Regions from separate parts of the Nocardia sp. NPDC047654 genome, predicted to be linked through region 2. Evidence: riboswitches for the same ligand, from Rfam matches in the RefSeq annotation. Region 2 holds a riboswitch; the other holds the start of a gene.
The links. Region 2 has a riboswitch for thiamine pyrophosphate ahead of ACGF7Y_RS33585 (purine-cytosine permease family protein). Riboswitches for the same ligand answer to the same signal wherever they lie in the genome.

Region 1 (3,594 bases), on a different contig from region 2:
GCCCCGTACTGCGAGCGCGACCTGCACGGACCGGCCGAGACGATCACCGCGACCGGCACCGAGGTGGAAGTGCTGGTCAAGCACCGGACAAGCGGGCAGGTCGTCGGCACCCGGATGGTCTACGCCACCCACCCGTTCGACGTGGTCGGCTGGGACGGCTGCCTGTATCCGTTCATATTCAATATCGCCGACTTCGAGCCGATCACCGGGCGCATCCATCAGCCGCCGCCCGTCCATCAGGCATTCGAGGGCGGCAACTTCGTCATCTGCAATTTCGTGCCGCGCAAGGTGGACTATCACCCGCTGTCGATCCCCGTGCCGTACTACCACTCCAACGTGGATTCCGACGAGGTCATGTTCTATTGCGGCGGCAATTACGAAGCGCGCAAGGGTTCCGGGATCACCCAGGGATCGGTGTCGGTGCACCCCGGCGGTTACGCCCACGGTCCGCAACCCGGCGCCTACGAGAACAGCATCGGCATCGAGTACTTCGACGAGCTGGCCGTCATGGTGGACACCTTCCGCCCGCTGGAACTCGGTGAATGCGCCCTGGCCTGCGAGGACCCGACCTACGCGTGGACCTGGTCGGGGCGGGGCCCCGCGTGAGGACCAGGGTCGAGGTACCCCCGGAGTCCTTGTTCGGTCCGGACAACCTGCCGTACGGGGTGTTCGCGCCGCGCGGAAGAAGCCACCGGGTGGGTGTGCGGCTCGGCGAACACGTCATCGATGTGCTCGCGCTCCTGGATGATCCGGTGTTCGCCGAACCGAGCCTGAACGCCTTCCTGGCGCAGGGCCCCGTACGCTGGCGCGCGGTCCGCGACCGGATTCGCGAGGCGGTCGAAGGCGAGCTGGACAGCGCCGCCGTCCATCCCCTGTCCGACGTGGAACTGCGGCTGCCCGTACGGATCGGCGACTACGTGGACTTCTACGCGAGCATCGATCACGCGACGAACCTCGGCCGCCTGTTCCGGCCGGACGGTGACCCGTTGCTGCCGAACTGGCGCCACCTGCCGGTGGGCTATCACGGGCGGGCGGGGACCGTGGTGGTGTCCGGCACCGAGGTGGCGCGGCCGTGCGGGCAGCGCCGATCCGAATCCGGCGCGCCGGAGTTCGGCCCCTCGCGGCGGCTGGACATCGAGGCCGAACTCGGCTTCGTGATCGGTGTCGGCTCGCGGCTCGGCGTGCCGGTCGGCATCGACGAGTTCGCCGACCGGGTCTTCGGCGTCGCGCTGGTCAACGATTGGTCCGCACGCGATATCCAGGCCTGGGAGTATCAACCGCTCGGGCCTTTCCTCGGTAAGTCGTTCGCGACCTCGCTCTCACCGTGGATCACCCCGCTGGCCGCCCTGGAGCCCGCGCGCATACCGCTGCCCGAGCAGTCGCCCCCGCCACTGCCCTACCTGCTGGGTAACGAGGCGTGGGGCCTGGACATCGATCTCACCGTGGCGTGGAACGGGCAACCGGTCGCGCACCCGCCCTATGCCCGGATGTACTGGTCACCGGCCCAGATGCTCGCTCATCTCACCGCGAACGGAGCTTCCACCCGTCCCGGTGATCTGTACGCCTCGGGCACCATCTCCGGCCCCGAACCGGACCAGCGCGGGTCGTTCATCGAGTTGTCCTGGGGTGGGAGTCGACCGATTCCGGTGAACGACGGGCAACGCACCTTCCTCGAAGACGGCGACGAAGTGACGATCACGGCATCGGCTCCCGGTCCCCGCACGTCCCGCATCGGATTTGGCGAGGTCACCGGCCGCATCGGTCCCGCGCATCCGCGCTGAGTCCCGCTGCCGAGCGGTAGTGCCGCGGTCTGTCGTCGGCCGTTCGGCAGCGGTTCGGCCGTCGCTGAAGACTCGCCACCGATCCGCGTGGAACGCGCCGACGGCGGCGAAAGTCCCCCGCTCCGCCGAGCGCAGCAGCAATCTTCCAGCGCTTGAGCTCGCCCCCTTCCGGGTACGCCGCGGCTACGGTTGCATCCGCCAGACAAGGAGCGAGGTCATGACCGATCGCCCGGACGTAGCGCACCGCAGGCCCGATGGCGTCGACGACACCACCGTCGCCGCCACCGGCAAACTCTCGGAGGCCCTGGAGATCATCGAACGCGCCCGCGGTCACCTGTACGCCTTCCACCAGCTGACCGGCGGCGCCGACCTGGCGCTCGACGATGCCGTGGAGCTGTTCCGCGAGGCGGGCCACGCCCACATCGCCGACCGGATATCCACCGAGTTGATCGGTCGCAACGTGCTCGCCGGACGATGGACGTTCCAGATCATCGAGGAATACGACGACGGCTACTACGCCCTGTTCCGCGACATCGAACGGGCCGCCCGGGACGAATTGCTCGACGGCCGCCGCCACCTCTACGAAGCCGAGATGAAAGAAGCCCGCCGCACCCGCGGCGCGCCCGGCCATTCGGCCGAGCCGGAAGACTCGTGATCTCGACCGAAAATCCCGGGCATGCCGCCTGGTCGGGCACCCTCGCCGTCGGCGGCACACCGACCGGACACGCATGCTGCCAGGCCGATTCCACCGCCTGTTCGGCGCGCGGAGTCCGCCGCCACACCTTCCCGAGCGCCTGACCGGTCGCCCGGGTATTCAGCAGCGCCTCGTCCCCGCACGCGACTTTCGACCGCGCCTCGGCACTCGCCCCCGATGCCGCTGCCTGGGAGTTCGCTCGATCGCGGCGAATCGCCGGGCACGCGGCCGGGCGGTCCGGGTATGGTCGGGCGGGAAAATTTCACAACCAACGGGGGCTCGCACCAGTGGGCTGAGAGGACGGCTAGCCGAGAGGCGTCAGGGCCGTCGACCGTATGAACCTGACCGGGTAATGCCGGCGTAGGGAGGAAAAGATGGCACCCGCCGCTGCGTCCGACGGCGCAACCACACCCGTCGACAGCGTCACAACCGGCCCCATCGAGGGCAGCGTCAAGCACTATCTCGAAGTCGAAGACCTGCGCATACCGGTGCGCCGGATCAATCTGACCAATGGCGAACACTTCGACGTCTACGACACGTCGGGGCCGTACACCGACGAGACTGCGACGATCGATCTCGAAGGCGGTCTACCGAAGCTGCGTGACACCTGGACCAGATCCGAGGGGTCGGGCCCGCGCACCCAACTCGCCTGGGCCCGCGAGGGCATCGTCACGCCCGAGATGCGCTTCATCGCCGCGCGCGAAGGCGTCGCGGCGGAGCTGGTGCGCGAGGAGGTCGCCGCCGGCCGCGCGGTGATCCCGGCCAACCATAAGCATCCGGAACTCGAGCCGACCATCATCGGCAAGAAATTCCTGGTCAAGATCAACGCGAACATCGGCAACTCGGCCGTCTCCTCCTCGATCGCCGAGGAGGTGGAGAAGATGGTGTGGGCGACCCGCTGGGGCGCGGACACCATCATGGACCTGTCCACCGGCAAGAACATCCATGAGACGCGCGAGTGGATTCTGCGCAACTCCCCCGTCCCGGTCGGCACCGTGCCGATCTACCAGGCGCTGGAGAAGGTGAACGGCGACCCGACCGCGCTCACCTGGGAGATCTACCGCGACACCGTGATCGAGCAGTGCGAGCAGGGCGTCGACTACATGACCGTGCACGCGG
Region 2 (3,594 bases):
ATCAGGGCACCGAGGCCGATCGAGAGCACCCGGCGATCGACGCGCGGTGCGAGATTCTGGATCGAGACGGCGGTGGAATAGACATTGGCGAAGGACTGATCCGCCTCTCGCAGCACGAAAACGAAGAAGAACAGGGCACCGAGGCTCACGTGCAGGAAAGGCGCGTACGGTCCGCCTTCGCCGGTCGCGAGCGCCAGCGCGAACAGGCCGAGGACGTAGGCGATGATCTGGGTGAGCGCGTACGCCCCGCCTGCCGCGCCGAACGCCGAGCGACCGGAGCGGGCGTGCCGGGTGTAGTCCGCGGCGACCGGCACCCACGAGATGGAGACCGCCAAGGCGGCATCGGTGGCAACCCAGAAGAGGTTCCAGTCGACGCCGAACGGGCCGCCCCCGCTCGGGCCCGGGTTCGCCCGCAGATCGGGCAGACCGGCGCGCAAGAACTGCGCGTAGAACCAGACAAGGGCGATCACGACGCCGGCGGTGACGAATCTGCGCAGCAACCGCACCGAGCCGAGCGGCCAGATCGTGAGTACCGTCGTCAGTACGCCCGCGACCACCACGTAGAGCCAGTGTTGGCCGCCGCCGAACAGTTCCTCGGCCGCGTCACCGATGACGATCAGCTCGAACGTTCCCCAGCCGATCAACTGAGCGATGTTGAGCGCGGTGGGCAGATAGCTGAGCTTCGCGCCGAACAGCCCGCGCAGCAGGACCATCGCGGGTTGTCCCGTGCGCGCACCCGTCAGCGCCGCGGCGCCGAGCATCGCCGCGCCGACCAGCGTGCCCAGGACGGTCGCCAGGATTCCGGCCGCGATCGAGAGCTGCGCGGCCCCCTCGGCGTTCGGCGCGAGCACCGTGTACGCCCCGGAGAAGGCGAAGAGGCTGACGCCGAGATTGGCCCAGAACGCACTCTGGTCCCAGAACGAGAGCACTTTCGGCGCGGGCTGGTCGAGGGTCAGGGGGGCTTCGTGCGCGTTCGCGCGGGTCGATGACGACATGACGGAAACGCTCTCCCTACGCCGGCATTACCCGGACAGGTTCATGCGGTCGGCGACGCGTGCGGTTCGCCCTCTCAGCCCGGCCGTACCCGAGCTCCCGCGGTGGGGTGATTCCGGCGAATAGTACACCCGCGCCAATTTTCCGTGTCGGGGGAGAAGAGCCGGAGCGGACGAGGCGGCGACTTCCCATGCACCACGGCACCGGCCCACCATCAGGGCATCTACGACGCGCACTGATGTCTCTCGCGGCGCCGGAACACGTCGGCTCGCAGCCGCTCCCGCCGGGCCGTCATCCGGCCGCTCGGCGTTCAGCCCATGAGGAACGAGGCGGCGAACCAGGCCAGCACGACCAGCACCGCACCGACGAGCGCGCCGGGGAACAACGCCCGCCCCTGCCGGGCCGCCATGCCCGAGAGCAGCACCCCCACGGCGAATCCCACGATCCCGCCCCCGACCATGATCCACACGCCCGCGCTGGTGTCGACCCGGCACTCGGGCTTGGACGCGCAGATGCCCCCCGCCATCAGGAACCACGGCGCGAGGATGGTCGACATCGCGGCCAGCGTCGCGGGCAGGAACCACAACAGTGCGCTGACGACGAGATCCGCCGGGCGGGGCGGTGCGACCGCGTGGGTCTCGGGCTCACGCGTCGGATAGCCGGAGGGGGTCGTGCCTTGGGACACCTGATTCAGGTAACCGTGCATCGTGTCTCGCTATCGCTTGTCGGTGGAGTCGACCGGGCCGATGGAAGTTATACACCAGCCGTCCGCGCGTGGAAGTGCTTGTGCTCCCGGCGATGCGAGCACGCCGCCGGCACCTCGCAGCGCACCCGACCGCTCGATCGGCCGGAGCGCCTTCAGCGAATGTTCAGCATCACCAACGGGTTCGCGAGCGCGGACGAAGCCGCGCGCAGCTGCCGGTGACCGTGGCCGGTGAGGGGGCGGCCGCCGCGCGGACGAGTAATCGCATCGCCGCAGGCAGGCCGCCACTACCGATGTCCGGACCCTACCTACGCGACCATCCTGTGTGTCGAGCCGCTGCGCGGTCGAGAAGACGCGGCCCGACGGTGCACCGCATGGACCGAACGACGGCGTCGCGACGATCCGCGCCGAGTTCGCTCACCCGCGCTCGCCGAAAACGCTTCTACTGTGGGAGTCACGCGTTTGACCACGCCCCGAGATCTCGACCGGACCATCAACGAATCCGGCGTCCACCACGGTTCGCCCATCGACCACCGGATCGAGCGGATATCGCTGTATTCGCCGGATTTCGCGACCGATCCACATCGCGCCTACCGGGACATGCGGGCCCGCTACGGGTCGATGGCGCCGGTCGAGCTGGCCCCTGGCGTGCCCGCGACGTTGGTGCTCAGTTACCACACCGCCGTGCGAATCATGCACGACCCGCAGCACTTTCCCGCCGACCCGCGCGCCTGGCAGGCGAACGTCCCCGCCGACTGCCCGGTGCTGCCGGTACTGGAGTGGCGACCCAACGCCATGCGCAGCGTGGGCGAGGCGCACGCGCGCTACCGGCAGGTCAACACCGCGAGCATCAACGCTGTCGACCTGCACGCCTTGCACGAAACGGTGGAGCGGATCGCGGCCGGGCTGATCGACGCCTTCGGTGCGGCGGGCAGCGCCGATCTGGTGTCCCAGTACGCCCTTCCGCTGGCCTTCGAGGTGATCAACGCTCTGCTGGGCTGCCCGCCGGAGATCGGGCGAGAGGTCGCCGCCGCGACCGCCGCCGTGTTCGACGGGGTGGACGCCGAGGAGGGCAACCGCATGCTCGGCACCGCCCTGCTGCGGCTGATCGAACTGAAGCGCGCCGAGCCGGGCCGGGACATCACCACACGACTGCTGCGGCATCCGGCCGGCCTGGACGACGCGGAGGTGATCCATCAGCTCGTCGTGCTCTACGGCGCGGGTATCGAACCGTTGCAGAATCTGATCGTCAACACCCTGCTGCTGATTCTCACCGACGACCGGTTCGGTGGCGACGTCCTCGGCGGCAGCCTGTCCACTCGCGACGCGCTGGACGAGGTGTTGTTCACCGACCCGCCGATGGCCAATTTCTCGGTCACCTATCCGCGCCAGCCGATCCTGATCGATGACGTCTGGCTGCCCGCCCACCAACCGGTCGTCATCAGTTTCGCCGCCTGCAACAACGACCCGGCGATCAGCGGGCACAACCACAGCGGCAACCGGTCGCATCTGGCGTGGGGCGCCGGACCGCACGCTTGTCCCGCCCGCAGCCCGGCCTATCTCATCGCCCAGGATGCGGTCGACCAGCTGCTGGACGCCCTGCCGGAATTGCGGCCCGCCGTGCCGGTGCACGAATTGACTTGGCGGCCGGGACCTTTCCACCGTGCCATGGCCGCACTGCCGGTTATCTTCCCGGCATCGCAGCCCTGGCGATCCTGAGATCCGGTAATCGGTCAGGACGGCACCTTCGGTGCGAGCCGGGCGAGGTTCGCCGGTCGCGCGAAGGTGTCGGCGAAGGCGTCGGCCAGCGCCGGTTCGTGCCGGGCGGCGAGCATCATCTCCTGCATGGCAGGGGGCGGATCGAGCACCGTCGCCGTCCACCGCGCGGCGGGGTGCGC

Region 1: it holds a riboswitch for thiamine pyrophosphate, as region 2 does, so the genes downstream of both, thiC (phosphomethylpyrimidine synthase ThiC) here and ACGF7Y_RS33585 (purine-cytosine permease family protein) in region 2, are expected to answer to the same signal.

Annotation. Positions count from the first base shown of each region.
Region 1 is NZ_JBIDDF010000002.1:830,855-834,448, reverse strand. It holds gene ACGF7Y_RS12240 (homogentisate 1,2-dioxygenase) at 1-606, shown strand, start outside; gene fahA (fumarylacetoacetase) at 603-1,781, shown strand; gene ACGF7Y_RS12230 (hypothetical protein) at 1,999-2,436, shown strand; TPP riboswitch at 2,737-2,859, shown strand; gene thiC (phosphomethylpyrimidine synthase ThiC) at 2,850-3,594, shown strand, end outside.
Region 2 is NZ_JBIDDF010000022.1:56,222-59,815, forward strand. It holds gene ACGF7Y_RS33585 (purine-cytosine permease family protein) at 1-995, opposite strand, end outside; TPP riboswitch at 992-1,106, opposite strand; gene ACGF7Y_RS33590 (hypothetical protein) at 1,304-1,699, opposite strand; gene ACGF7Y_RS33595 (cytochrome P450) at 2,159-3,415, shown strand; gene ACGF7Y_RS33600 (styrene monooxygenase/indole monooxygenase family protein) at 3,430-3,594, opposite strand, start outside.